3 regions of the Marinomonas sp. ef1 genome follow, and region 1 is predicted to be linked to each of the others. Evidence: predicted binding sites of a transcription regulator. Region 1 holds the regulator's gene; each other region holds the start of a gene.

Evidence for each region. Region 1 encodes sigma-54, which starts transcription at its own class of promoters, with help from an activator protein. Its sites were predicted from a motif close to TGGCACNNNNNTTGCTNT; they were not measured.
Region 2: the regulator sigma-54 is predicted to act here: its motif matches at 3,775-3,792, upstream of hpxO (FAD-dependent urate hydroxylase HpxO).
Region 3: the regulator sigma-54 is predicted to act here: its motif matches at 2,013-2,030, upstream of CCS02_RS15045 (isoamylase early set domain-containing protein).

What each region holds. Positions count from the first base shown of each region.
Region 1 covers NZ_NHTT01000012.1:89,169-94,094, reverse strand. Annotated here, with positions in the region: gene mgtE (magnesium transporter) at 1-461, opposite strand, end outside; gene CCS02_RS16570 (HPr family phosphocarrier protein) at 469-738, opposite strand; gene ptsN (PTS IIA-like nitrogen regulatory protein PtsN) at 748-1,197, opposite strand; gene CCS02_RS16560 (RNA polymerase factor sigma-54) at 1,215-2,690, opposite strand; gene lptB (LPS export ABC transporter ATP-binding protein) at 2,769-3,494, opposite strand; gene lptA (lipopolysaccharide transport periplasmic protein LptA) at 3,495-4,022, opposite strand; gene lptC (LPS export ABC transporter periplasmic protein LptC) at 4,006-4,584, opposite strand; gene CCS02_RS16540 (calcium/sodium antiporter) at 4,584-4,926, opposite strand, start outside.
Region 2 covers NZ_NHTT01000003.1:288,596-293,521, forward strand. Annotated here, with positions in the region: gene arfA (arabinosylfuranosidase ArfA) at 1-1,117, opposite strand, end outside; gene CCS02_RS06025 (ArsR/SmtB family transcription factor) at 1,417-2,337, opposite strand; gene hpxO (FAD-dependent urate hydroxylase HpxO) at 2,523-3,701, opposite strand; gene uraH (hydroxyisourate hydrolase) at 3,995-4,366, opposite strand; gene uraD (2-oxo-4-hydroxy-4-carboxy-5-ureidoimidazoline decarboxylase) at 4,560-4,926, shown strand, end outside.
Region 3 covers NZ_NHTT01000010.1:89,079-94,004, forward strand. Annotated here, with positions in the region: gene CCS02_RS15035 (GNAT family N-acyltransferase) at 1-1,616, shown strand, start outside; gene CCS02_RS15040 (hypothetical protein) at 1,623-1,802, opposite strand; gene CCS02_RS15045 (isoamylase early set domain-containing protein) at 2,140-2,445, shown strand; gene betB (betaine-aldehyde dehydrogenase) at 2,753-4,210, shown strand; gene betA (choline dehydrogenase) at 4,246-4,926, shown strand, end outside.

The DNA.
Region 1 (4,926 bases):
TCGACGGTAATATTTGGACGTATGGTGATGGTGTCCGTATTCATCAAGCCGCCGGCAGAATCTTCCGAGTAGCTTAATAGTGCTTCAACTCTTGTTCTGTCTTGCGTGGACATTGACGCAAGAACTTCTTTTACGACCTTTTCTGGTAGGTGTTGTAGTAAGTCGGCTAGGTCATCGCTTTCAAAATGTTCGGATACGGCGATAAGTCGCTCTGTATCCATGTTTTTCATGAATTGTACGCCAATATCTTCGCTTAGATATTGAAGTACTTCGCCTTCATTCTTGGCTTCTATTAACTCCCAAAGAAGCTTACGCTCTTTGGGAGGAGAAGACTCTAATAGACGAGCAACATCCTGTGCGGGCAAAGCGCCGTTAAGTAAATAACGGATTTGCATGGTGGTACCGGATTCGAGCGATTCGGTGACCGTTTGGAGGTGATTTAGAGTGTTTTGCTCTGACATATAAGTCTTACTCGTCTTCACCAAAACGATTATTTATTAATTCTATTACCGCTTTTATTGCATCTAACTCGTCTTCACCATTGGTTTTGATGCGAATTTCTGTGCCTTTGCCGGCAGCAAGCATCATCATTGCCATGATGCTTTTTCCGTCAACATTTCGGCTATCTTTTTCTATGGTGATATCGCAAGAAAAGCGAGTGGTTGTTTCAACCAATTTGCCAGCAGCGCGAGCATGCAAGCCAAGTTTATTTATGATCGTGACGGACTCTTCCTGCATGCTTTTTTCCTATATTAGTGATTCAAATATATTGAATAGTTCTTCATTGGTCTGTGCTGTGCGCAATTTATCCAGTGCTTCTGGGGATTGGGCAAGTTCTGCTATTTGAGCTAGCGTTGCAAGGTGTTGGTCACACTCATGAGGTGGAACAATTAATGCAAATATTAAGTCTACCGCTCTTTTATCGATGGAATCGAAATCAATCGGAGTTTGCAATGACATAACGACAATAGCGGTATGGTTTGCAGATTCTAGGCGACAGTGTGGAATAGCTATGCCGTTGCCTATGCCTGTACTACCTAGCTTTTCACGACCTAGTAGTGCGTCATAGACAGCTTCGTTGTCACAATGTAGTCGGTTGGAAGCAACTTCAGCAATGCTTTCAAGTACTCGTTTTTTACTAACAATATCTTGTTTTGCGAGAACGAGTTCCGCTTTTAATAATGATTTCAAGGACATGATAAAATGGTTTCCGTTTAGATCAGTCGTTTTCGTTCATTGGAAGGAGGGATGTTCATCGCCTCTCGATATTTGGCTACAGTGCGTCGAGCAACCTGTATGCCTTGGTCTGCTAAAATAGCAGCTAGCTTGTTATCACTTAACGGTTTTTTCGCCGGTTCATCCGATACAAGCTTTTTAATCATAGCTCGTATTGCGGTAGAAGAACATTCTCCGCCGGAGGCGGTGTTTACATGGCTGGAGAAAAAGTATTTCAGCTCAAAGATGCCCTTCGGTGTGTGCATGTATTTCTGAGTTGTTACCCTGGAAATAGTTGACTCATGCATACCTACTTCTTCTGCGACATCGTGAAGAACCATTGGTTTCATGGCTTCTTCGCCTAGTTCGAAGAAATCAATTTGTCGACTTACAATGCAGCTTGCCACTTTTAATAAAGTTTCGTTGCGGCTCTGTAGGCTCTTCATGAACCATTTTGCTTCTTGAAGAGAGGTTTTTATGTAAGTCACATCTTCTGCTGTTGCTGCTGCAGTGCTAGCCATCGCTGAGTAAGTCTCATTGATTTTGATGGGTGGCAAAGCGTCATTATTTAGTTCCACTTGCCATACGTCATGGCGTTTTTTCACTGTGACATCAGGAATAACGTAGTCCGTGTCGTCAGCGTCAATAACTGAGCCTGGGCGTGGGTTGAGCTGTTGAATCAAATTGACGACTTCTTTTAGCGCTTCGTCTTTGAGTTTTGTTTTACGGCTCAACTGAGCAAAATCTCGATTACCTAGTAATGGTAGGTAATGATCAATAAGATTGTATGTGCTCTTATACAGCGGGTGGCTTTGGAATGCTTCTAGTTGCACAAGAAGGCAGTCGCGTAGGTCAATTGAGCATACGCCTACAGGGTCAAAGCGCTGCAATCTATGCTGCACTGCAATGACTTCTTCAATATCTAGATCTTCTAATTCAGTGCCGAGAGATTCCCAGATGTCATCGGGAGAAATGCTTAAGTAGCCATCAGGTTGAACGCATTCAATGATGGCGTAAGCGATTTCAATGTCGCGATCTGACATGTGGGTTAAATTTAATTGCCATATAAGATGGTCTTGGATGCTTTCTGCTGGTGCGTTACGGCTTTCGAAGTCGCTATCGCCTTCGTAGCTGTTGTGATCGCTGACAGCTGCAGAACTTTGATAGGTATCATCCCAGTTACTATCTATGGATAGTTCTTCAGGGATGCTTTCTGTCCACTCAGATTCTACGCGTGGTTCTTCGCTATTATTGTCGACTGTTGTATCGGCAGCGCTTTTTGATTCTATGCTTGCAGGGATGTCGTGATGAATTTGTTCGTCGTCGTCGAGCTCAAGCAATGGGTTCGATTCAAGAAACTCATGAATTTCTTGTTTTAAATCCAACGTAGAAAGCTGCAGCAAGCGAATAGCCTGTTGCAGTTGTGGCGTCATAGTCAGCTGTTGACCAAGCTTTAATTGTAAAGACTGCTTCATAGAGCAACTCTTTCTTCTATTTGAATGAATTGGAACGAGTTATGCATACTACTCCCTTTCTACAGCAATGATAAGGGGTTACAGACGGAAGTCGTCGCCTAAATAGACCTTTTTTACTTGTTCATTGTTGATGACGGTACTGGCATCACCAGATGCAATGATGTAACCATTGCCAACAATGTAAGCTTTATCACAGATGTCTAGTGTTTCTCTGACATTGTGATCGGTAATTAAGACACCGATTCCACTTTCTTGGAGATGTTTGATTATGTGTTTTATGTCACCAACTGAGATAGGGTCTACGCCGGCAAAGGGTTCATCAAGTAGGATGAATTTTGGGTTCATGGCAACCGCTCTCGCTATTTCAACCCGGCGCCTTTCTCCTCCTGATAGTGCCATTCCTAGGTTGGTGCGAATATGGGTGATATGAAACTCTTCTAAGAGTTCTTCTAGTCTTTCTTGTTGTTGTGCTTTTGTTAGCTTTTTGCGGGTTTCTAAAATTGCTAGGATATTATCTTCTACAGACATTTTCCTAAAAATAGATGCCTCTTGAGGGAGGTAGCCAATGCCTTTTTGAGCACGAGTATGCATGGCGTCATGAGTGATGTCTTGGCCATCAATAAATATGCCGCCAGCGTCGTTTGCTACCATGCCAACTATCATATAAAAACAGGTGGTCTTACCCGCGCCATTAGGGCCAAGCAGGCCAACGGCTTGGCCAGACTCAACGGAAATAGATACATCCTTTACGACTTGGCGTTTTTTGTAGCTCTTCGCAAGGTGTTTTGCTTCTAGTAGTGCCATCTATTTTTTATTCTCAGGTGCTTGTTTATCTTTTGGCGCTTGTGGTTGTAAGGTCATTGATACGCGCCCTGAATCTTTTTTCTCAGCACTGAATGTGCCGTCATCAATCATATAGAGGATGTAGTCTGCGGTGATGGAGTTCTGCATTCTGCTTAGGTAACCATCACCAATAATTTCTAATTTTGATTCGCTGGTTAAATAATGTATTTCATTGCCTTTACTGATAACAATGTTGCCGCTCCAGTCTATCTGCTGACTGAATTTCGCAGGTTTTCCTGTGGCTTCTAGGCTGCTAAATTTTCGGGTCTTAGCGTCTGTTGTTACTTTAAGGTATTGGGCCTGAATTTCAATGGTACCTTGCTTAACAAATACATTACCTTTGTATATTGCTTCGCCTGAATTTTGGTCGAATGATGCCTCATCAGCTTGTATTTCTAATGGCTTGGTTGTGTCTTCAGGTAGTGCGTATGCGTATTGGCCAATTAGGGCTGAAGTAAGCAACACGCTGACGTTAATGAATCGTTTCATATTTTCCTCGTACAGATCCTGTCATCACGACTTCTTCTGAGTTTATATATGTTGTAATTGTGCCAGCAGAAGTCTCTCCTTGAGTGGAGATAAGTGTTGCATTTCCATAGCTGGTTAGTGATTGATCTTTATCTAAATAATGTATGTTATCTGCACTTAGCTTTATATCTTCAGATTGAAGGTATTTTTTAGTCGCTCTGGCATTTTCGGTTAATAGAATATCATTACTTCCGTCTTCAATAACCCCTTTATCTGCTTTTGCGCTCCAATGGCCTGATTTTGAGTAGCGCTCGACGTTAGGCGTTTGTAAGAGTGTTTTGGATTTTGCTATGTAGTGCAGCGTTTGTTCAGCATCAAGTGTTTCTATCAGAAGCCCGTCAGCATCAAACTCTTTAACTTTGACCTTAGTAATAAAGTAGTCTGGAGAACTGCTTAATGAGTCTGCTTGAACGAGGTTTTGTATAGGTGCTGCCCCATACCATCCTAAAGAGGCTACTACTATTAAAGTAGCCCCAATGATTAAAAGGCTTTTGGGTTTTGTTAGTGTTTTTAACGAAAGCATTACACCGAACCGTTTGAGCTAATAATAAATAAATAAACACCATAAGAAGCAATAAGCGGTAAGCCTACCCATCTAGGGATGCTGTTGTTTTTCGTTTTCCTGAAAATGAAAATAGCAAGAGCGAGTGCAACAGTTAAACCTAATACCCAAGGGAAATCTCTGCTTATCACGCTTTGATCTACTAGTCCTGGAGCAATAAGGGCTGGTAGTGGTAATACGGTGGCCAAGTTGAAGATGTTTGATCCCAATATATTGCCAATTGCTATATCGTGATGGCCTTTTCTGACGCTGCTAATTGAAGCCGCTAGTTCAGGTAGGCTGGTTCCAACTGCAACGATAGTA
Region 2 (4,926 bases), on a different contig from region 1:
TCGACTGACGCCACGCTGGACCGTCTTTGACTGTCATAATCGGCGCGATAACGTTGACCAATTGCGCCAAACAGCCAATTTTGACCACATCACTATGGCGAATAAAGGTGTTCAGAATACAGCCAACTTGTAGCGTATCGGCAAAGTCATAAATGTCTTCTAACAAAGCTGGAGCATGTGGCCAACCGTCATTGCCACCGAGAATTTTTTTGTCTTGTTCATTGGAGTGATACCAGACGTTCCATTCATCGAAGGAAATATACACATCGTGTTTGGAGCGTTTTTTAGCTTTAGTGGCTTTAATTACCGCCGCGATGGTGTCGATATAGTTATCAAGTAAGCTGGCTTTGGCTAAATAATTGGCGGTGTTTTTTTCGTGATTATCGAAATACATATGCAGTGAAATGTAGTCGACTGTGTCGTAGGTATAATCTAGTACTGTGCTTTCCCATTCAGGGTAAGTTGGCATTTTAGGGGAAGAAGAACCACATACGACTAACTCGATATTTTTATCGAAAGCGCGCATGGCTTTCGCGGTTTCAAATGCTACTCGACCATATTCAGCGGCGGTTTTTTGTCCGATTTGCCAAGGTCCATCCATTTCATTACCCAGACACCAAAGCTTAACGTCCCAAGGTTCTTCACGGCCGTTTTGCTTGCGAAGGTCAGACCAATATGAGCCGCCAGGGTGGTTCACATATTCAAGAAAAGCACGCGCTTCGTCTAAACCTCGTGAGCCAAGATTCACCGCTAGCATCATTTCTGTACCGGCTTGTTCTGCCCATTCAGCGAATTCATGAATACCAATTTCATTACTTTCTGATGTGTGCCAAGCAAGATCTAGGCGAGTTGGGCGATCTTCTTTTGGCCCAATGCCATCTTCCCAGTTATAAGCAGAAACGAAGTTACCACCGGGGTAGCGAGTAACGGGAACATCGATATCTTTGATGAGTTCGATAACATCTTGACGGAAACCATGTTCATCAGCAGTTGCATGACCTGGTTCGTAGATACCGCTGTAAACAGCGCGTCCTAAATGCTCGATGAAAGAGCCATAAAGGCGAGGGTCTATTTTGGCAATCACATAATCTTTATGTGCGGTTACGTTAGCGCGCATGCTTACTCCTTTCTTATTTTTGTAGGATATTAAGATATATTAAGTATCTGAATTTTTGTTTCTTATCTGATAAGTGGATATTAAAAGCATGTTTGACCTAAGGTCAATCAATAAGACGTTTATTTTTTGTGCAACCAAATACCAAAATTGGTATGTATAAGTGTGATTTGTAACGAAAAAAGAAAGGGGTAGGTATTTGGAAAGTTACTAAGATAATGAAATTTATAGATTTTTTAAATTTTGATTTATTAGAGCAGGCTTACTGGTATTTACATCAGAAAATAAGATGCTGTGTGAGATTAAGATTGAAGGCGTAATACAATATCTTGGTCGTAATTGCCAAATTGCTTGCCAAAAATATTGATGCCGCCAGGGTGTTCAGCATCATCGGGAACAGAGATTCGCACACGAATGGATCTATGGTCTTCCAGTGCAAGATCTTTCAAAGAGATATCAGAAACCCGTACACCATCGACGTAAGTGCCATCTTTTGTGACACGAAAGCTTTTTAAATGGCCGTATTGGCTGCCAGCAAGCTTCCACCAATCGGGAGTATGTTTACCACGACGATCGCCGTAATCGCCGGGAGCAGTCCAGATCGCAGCCTTTTTGCCGTTGATAGAGATATGAATATCAGAAGGCCAATTTTCTGACGTGCCAGGCACTTCGGATGACAGCTCCATCACCAGCTCTAGCTCTTTCACTGTCTGACCTGCAATACGAGCATTGTTGGGGAACTGATATTCCACATAGCCTTTGGTAAACCACAACAAACTGGCACGCATACGATCAGGAGAAAGATAAGTATCTGGACTGTCTAAGAAGCCAACAATGCCAGATTCCGAACACAAACCACAAGGCGCCATCACATCAAACTCAGAATATAGGCCCACAGGCATAGCGACTTCGATGACGTTGTTTTGATTTTGTTTGGTGTTACAGAAAGATAAGACGATTTCTTCGTGTGTTGCACGGCAAATTTTCTGGCTGCCTTTACGGCCTTTTTGGCTTTCGGTGGTAATTAAACCGGCACTTTCGAGGGAATTAATATGACTGGAAGTTGATGATTGGGGCAGTTCGAGAAGGTCTGCAATGTCATTGACATTCATCGGCCCTTTTTCATGTAACAAGGACAATATTGCCAATCGTGCAGGCGCTGCTAGGCTTTTTAGAACATCTGCTCCATCTTCGGGGGTTAGCAATAAGAACTTTTTACTCATCGTCATCTCCAGTTGAAGGTGACTTTATATCGAGATTTATGATTCTTATCAAGTTTTAGTTGTTGATTAATTGTTACTAAAAGTAAGTGATGATCGCTTTATTAATACAAGAAAACGATCATCAACCTTTAGTTTTAAATAGCTTTTTTAAATGTTTTTTAGTGATTTCTAAAGAGTTTTTTGAATTAAGCCAACGGTCCACCAATAATAGTAGTACGCAATCCTGCAATAATGTTTTCGCCTGTTTCATGTCTTAGTTCGTCGTACCAAGCTTGGGTTTCTTGCATGTCTTTACCATGGGTAACATCACAACGTTTACGAGCTTTTAGTACAAGATCTTTGACGCGGAAGCGACGAGCTTCTTCGTAGTTTTTCAATGCAGCGATAACACCTGAAACGGTTTTGCCTTTCTCTTTAAATTGATCAGCAAAGCACTGTCCGAGAACAACAGCATCTTCCAGTGCAGAGCATCCGCCTTGGCCTATGTCTGGAGTTGTACTGTGGGCAGCATCGCCGAGTAGGGCAATATTGCCTTTTACCAAGGTATCGAATGGTTCTATGTCATGAATTTCGATGCGGTTGGTGGTTTCAGGATCAATGGCTGCAATCAGTTTTTGAACGGGTTCAGCCCAACCTGCAAAATAACCCGTTAGATCGGCAATCACTGTTGTTCTATCTTCTGCTAGGCCTTTTGGTAATGGCACATCAAAGAAGAAGTAAAAACGACCGTCGGCAATAGGCATAATAGAAACGCGTTTGCCTTCGCCAACAAAGGTTGTCCATTGATTGGCAGGGGCAATACTTTCATCGATTTCTACCAAGCCATTCCAGTTTACATAATTAGCGTAGCGGCGCTCGGTTTGATAACCAATGACATCAGCACGTACGGCAGAATGTGTGCCGTCGGCCGCAATCATAAAATCACCTACAGCACTGGTACCATCGGTAAAATACGCGGTTACACCTGTGTCACTTTGCTCGACTTTCTCAATGCGTTTGCCAAACTGAACTTTATCACGTCCCCACCAATCGATCATTTGGCTTTGTAGGTCTGCTCTAGATACAGGGCAAGGGCGTTCGCCAACAGCGTCAACTAATGGGGCAAGACTGAACTGCGTCATCACGCTTCCGGTTATACCGTCGTGGTACGCCATGTTGTGCATCGGGCCGCCGAGTTTGTCCATAATGCTGCCCATACCTAAATGGTTCATGCATTTTACGCCGTTAGACCAAATAGAGAGCGCGGCACCAACAGGTTTGATTTCTTTTACCGCTTCAAAAATATCGCATTCGATGCCTTGTTGTTTTAATGCTGCTGCCGCTGACATGCCACCGATACCAGCGCCTATAATAAGTGCTTTCATATGATTCCCCTTTAATCTATCGCTCGTTTTCGCGTTGTCTTAGCGAACTTTTAATTTCTTGTTAAAGGAGTAAATGGCAATAAATATGCCATGAAACAAATGAACCTATATTTTAGTGTGTGAAACCTTTGTTTTAGGGCGATACGTAATCAGTGGTGATAGGTCAAAGAAGAAAGAGGCTTATTTTCTTCTTTGACCAACAGGGCAGAAAATGATTTATCTTGGTGCGGATTTTGTAATATTTGCTTCATTCTGGCTCATTAAGCCTTGGGCTGAAGCCTAATTACATAAGACTAGCTGCCACGATAAGTGCTGTAAGAATAAGGCGAGACAAGCAGTGGAATGTGATAATGGGCGTTTTCATCATTGATGCCGAAGCGAATGATGACCGTGTTTAAGAAACTAGGAGCGGTAGGTTTGTTATTGTCTGAGTCTTCGAGAGAGTCAGCGAAGTACTCGTCAATGCCAAACTCTAGTTCGTACACACCCACAGAGAAGCTATCAGCTTGCAGCAAGGGTTGATCACAGCGGCCATCGTTATTGGACACAGTGCTATGAATAAGCTGTCGTTGGCCGTCTGCAGAATGCTGGTAAAGATGTATTTTTACGCCAGCCGCAGCAACGCCTTTTGTTGTATCTAAAATGTGAGTGGTTAAGTATCCCATTGTTTTACCTCAATCTAATGTGAAAGCTTGCCTGATTTTTGCAGTAAGCGTCTTTATAAGTGAAATGGATCTGAAAATATTGTTTCATAGAGATCAATATTTGTGCCATGTGTTTCTGTATAGCGTATTTTGTTATTCATACAGATCTTTTTTATAAGAATTTTTTAGAGCCGTCAGAATTTGGAGTCCTATTATGCAAGACCCGTTAGCTGCGATTAGTCAAATGGAAGAAGTGGATTTTATCGCTTTATTTAGCAGTATTTATGAGCATTCCACTTGGGTTGCAGAAGAATTATGGCGACAAAAAGTCGAGCATCCAAGTGAGTATTTCGACAGTATCGACAAAATCAAAGACACCATGGCTGACATCGTAGAGCAAAGTACTGACGAACAAAAACTCATACTGCTTCGCGCTCATCCAGATTTAGCAGGCAAAGCGGCTTTAGCGGGTGAACTCACTCATGCGTCAACCTCAGAACAGTCAGGAGCAGGGCTGGATCAATGCTCTGAAGAAGAGCTAGCGCATTTTCTACAGCTGAACGATACCTATCGAGAGAAGT
Region 3 (4,926 bases), on a different contig from region 1:
TAAACCAATTCCTGGAAAAAAACCACGGCTGTGTTGGCTTCGAATTTATTGATCGTATACTGGATCACTTCAACTTTAGCTATCAAGTGAGTCAAGTAGATCGTCGAAACATTCCCGCAAGTGGACGTGTGATGATCATCGCCAATCACCCTCTTGGTGCCTTAGATGGCCTCGCTTTACTCCGATTAATTGGTGAAATTCGCCCAGACGTAAAAATCGTCGCCAATGATTTATTAATGGGATTTGACGGTTTAAAGCAGCTCGTTCTTCCCGTCGATAATCTCGGCGGAAAAACCGGACGCCAACAACTAAAAGCCATAATGAGCTGCTTGCATAATGAAGAAGCCGTGATTATTTTCCCTGCTGGGGAAGTGTCTCGCATGTCGCCAAGCGGCGTAAAAGATCAGCATTGGAATCAGAACTATCTAAAACTCGCACAAAAAACCAACAGCCCGTTATTGCCGGTTCACATCGGTGGCCGTAATTCTATGCTGTTTTATACCAGTTCTATTTTGTATCGTCCGCTATCAACTTTGCAGCTCGCCAACGAGATGTTCCGCCAGCGCAATCGTAAAATCCCCATGCAAGTTGGCCAAGCCATTCCGATTCAAGAGGTAGCACAACTGCCTTTAAGCGATAAAGAGAAAAATAAACTGGTGAAACGCCATTTGTACCGCATCGCCAAAGGCAAAAAACCGCTGCTTAAAACTGAAAAGACCGTTGAACATCCGCAAAATAGACAGATGATCAAACAAGAGCTCAAAATAGCCGAGCACCTTGGTAGCACCAAAGACAACAAACAAATTTACCTGTTTGATTACGATCCAATGTCGGTGACTATGAAAGAGATTGGGCGTTTGCGCGAAATCGCCTTTCGTAAAGTGGGTGAAGGCACTGGTGAACGCTCTGATTTAGACAAGTTCGATCAATACTATCGCCATTTGATCTTATGGGATGAAGAAGAGCTAGAAATCGTTGGCGCTTATCGCATAGGTGAAGTTGCACGTTACATGAAGTCAGACACACCAAATCGTATCTACAGCGCCGAACTGTTCCAATACTCTTGCGATATGGAACCTTATTTCGAACAAGGTATTGAACTAGGACGTAGCTTTATCCAACCTAAGTATTGGGGCAAGCGCAGCTTAGATTATTTGTGGTACGGAATTGGCGCCTATTTAGATAGACACCCTGAAATTCGCTACATGTTTGGTCCTGTGAGTCTAAGCAACAGCTACCCACAAGTGGCGAAAGATTTTATTGTCTCCTTTTACAAGCTCTACTATGCCGACAAAGAACATTTGGCGCGTTCGTTCACGCCTTATCAAGTCAATACAGAACACTCTGACATCATTTCAGCCATGTTCAGCGGTGATAACTATGAAGAAGACTTTAGAATATTAAAGGAACAGCTCAGCCACTTTGGCGCCAGCGTACCAACGCTGTTCAAACAGTACAGTGAATTGTGCGACACGGGCGGAGTTCGCTTCTTAGACTTTGGTGTCGATGCCGACTTTGGCTACTGCGTGGACGGTTTAGTCCTAATAGACCTAAATACAGTCAAAGAAGCGAAAAACAAACGTTACCGAGGTCACAACGCTGGCAATCAACCCTAACTCTAACTATCGCGAATCATGGTGATGTCCACGATAGTGGCGACTATGGGCATGATGACCATGAGCGTGATGTCCATGTAAATGGTCGTCTTCTTGTTGACCAGATCGTTTGAAGAAAACAAGATAAACAATCTTAATGATCAGCATTACACTTAATAGGATAAGAACGACTGTTTGAATTTCCATAAAAACACCTCGTTATTTTTGTTGGTGTTATTTGAGTATAGGACATGAAAACTGTCTAAAATGTGAATTTACTGTTTAAAACGCATACAGTTTTGTAAGCCCTGAAATAGCGCATCTAACATCATGTTAGACACTAAAATGGATCGGGGCAGATAAAACCCAAAGCAAGCAATCAAGATTTTTGTTTAAGAATTAATCAGTTATAAAATATGGCGTAAGCTTTGCTTTACGAATAAAAGAGCTTATTCAAAAATCGTTTAAAAAACACGTTTCATCTACCCTCGGGCTTTTGCAGTAGCCTTACAAATTTGTCTATCGTTAGACCATGGAGCTGGAAATGATTGAGAAAACCTATTTAAAAACCAAACCTGAATGCAAAGTGAAATTCGCCTTACCTGCTGAAGCGATTGGTGATGCAAAAAGCGTCGCTGTCGTTGGTGACTTCAATAATTGGGACTGCACAGCCAACCCAATGAAAAAACAGAAGTCTGGCGATTTTGTGTCGACGCTTAACTTGGGTATCGAAACCTCGTACCAATTTCGTTATGTTCTGGATGGCTCTGAATGGCTAAATGATGACATGGCAGACGCCTACGTTCCAAGCCCAATAAGCTACGACACAAACGGCGTCATCAGCCTGTAATAACGCTTCGTAACGTTTATAGCATTTCAATCATAGCGTCTCGCTTTTAGACTTTAAGCCGAGACGTTTTGCCTCTCTCTGCCTTGCTTTGAGGGATGTCTTATGCCCAATATTCCCACATTCAATCAGTAATACTCTTCGTACCATAACGTCATCTTTTTGCCCCAAAACCACTAATTCACGGATTCGAGCTGCAATTTATAGCCAAAATATGTACAATTGTTTTTATTAAACGCGCGTTTAATAAAAACTCAAATACCTCAATGACTCGAAACAGAGCATTGAAACAGACATAAAGAGGCACATCATGGCACATCAGCAGCAATACATTCATGGCCGCTACCATGCATCCACCAGCGGTGAACACTTTGAGACAATCAACCCTGCGACAGGCGAAGTGATTGCAACAGTAGAACACGCAGGACAAGCTGAACTAGATGCTGCTGTAGAGTCTGCAAAACAAGGTCAAAAAGTGTGGGCCGCAATGAGCCCTGTTGAACGCGGACGCATCCTTAAAAAAGCCGCTGAGCTATTGCGTGAAAACAATGAAGAACTTGCACGTCTCGAAGTATTGGACACAGGCAAGCCACTTCAAGAAGCCATTTGCGTAGACATTCAAACGGGCGCTGACGTGATCGAATATTACGCAGGCCTAACCGATAAAATCCAAGGCGATTACCAAGACCTTGGCAATGGCAACTTCTTCTACACTCGTCGCGAGCCACTTGGTATTTGCGCTGGCATCGGCGCATGGAACTACCCTATTCAAATCGCTATGTGGAAATCTGGTCCTGCGCTGGCTGCGGGTAACGCGATGATCTTCAAACCATCAGAAGAAACACCACTTACTGCGCTTAAACTGGCTGAAATATACACCCAAGCAGGCTTGCCTGATGGTGTTTTCAACGTCATTCAAGGGGACGGTCGTACAGGTCAAATGATCACCAACCACCCAGACATCGACAAAGTCTCTTTCACTGGTGAAGTGGGAACAGGCAAAAAAGTCATGGCCGCTTCTGCACAATCTTTGAAGCAGGTAACCATGGAACTTGGTGGTAAATCACCAATGATCATCTTCCCAGACATGCCTGTCGATCAGGCTGTTTCTGCGGCGATGCTAGCCAACTTCTACACGCAAGGCGAAGTTTGCACTAACGGTACTCGTGTATTCGTTCACGCTGACATGATGGACGCTTTCACCAAAGAACTAAAACAACGTACTGAAGCCATGATTATTGGCGATCCAATGGATATGAACACGCAAGTTGGCGCGTTGATTTCCAAAGATCACATGCAAAAAGTCTTGGGCTACATTCAAGCGGCCAAAGACGCTGGTGCGACCTTGTTATGCGGCGGTTACCAAGTTACTGAAAACGGCTTAGACAAAGGTGCCTTTGTTGCTCCAACTGTTTTCACTGATTGCACCGACGACATGCCACAAGTACGTGATGAAATCTTCGGTCCAGTAATGTCTGTGCTTAGCTTCACCGACGAAGATGAAGTGATTGCTCGCGCTAACGATACCAAGCTTGGCTTAGCCGCTGGCGTCTTCACCAAAGACTTCGCTCGTGCCCATCGTGTCATTGGTCAAATGCAGGCCGGTATTTGCTGGATCAACGCATGGGGTTCTTCTCCAGCTGAAATGCCTGTGGGCGGTTACAAAGAGTCTGGTATTGGTCGTGAAAACGGCATCGAAACTTTGTACCACTACACACAAACGAAGAGCATCTTTGTTGATCTAAACGACATTCAAAGCCCTTACTAAGCGAAGCGCTTAACTCTTAATAGATGAGAACAGTCATGGCTAATGAAACGTACGATTACATTATCGTCGGTGCTGGCTCCGCAGGGTGTGTGCTAGCAGACCGGCTGACAGAAAGTGGCGAACACAAGGTGTTGTTATTGGAAATGGGCGGCTCAGATAAAAGCGTCTTTATCCAAATGCCGACCGCCTTATCTTACCCAATGAACACGACAAAATACGCGTGGCAATTCCACACGGACAAAGAGCCCGGTCTTGATGGCCGTGAAATGCATTGTCCACGCGGCAAAGTATTAGGCGGTTCATCGTCTATTAACGGCATGGTTTATGTGCGTGGTCACGCTTGTGATTTCGACCAGTGGGAAGAAAACGGCGCCAAAGGTTGGAACTACCAAACTTGCCTACCTTACTTTAAAAAAGCCGAAACATGGAAAGGCGGCGCGGACTTATACCGTGGCGGCGACGGTCCATTGTCGACCAACAACGGCAACGACATGACCTACAACCCGCTTTACCAAGCCTTTATCGATGCGGGTAAACAAGCAGGCTACGGCAAAACCGACGACTACAATGGCTACCGCCAAGAAGGCTTTGGTCCAATGCACATGACGGTGAAAAATGGCGTACGCGCTTCAACGTCGAACGCCTATTTACGTCGTGCCATGGCGCGCCCTAACCTAACGGTAAAAACGGGCGTGCTTAGCCACAAAGTCCTCTTT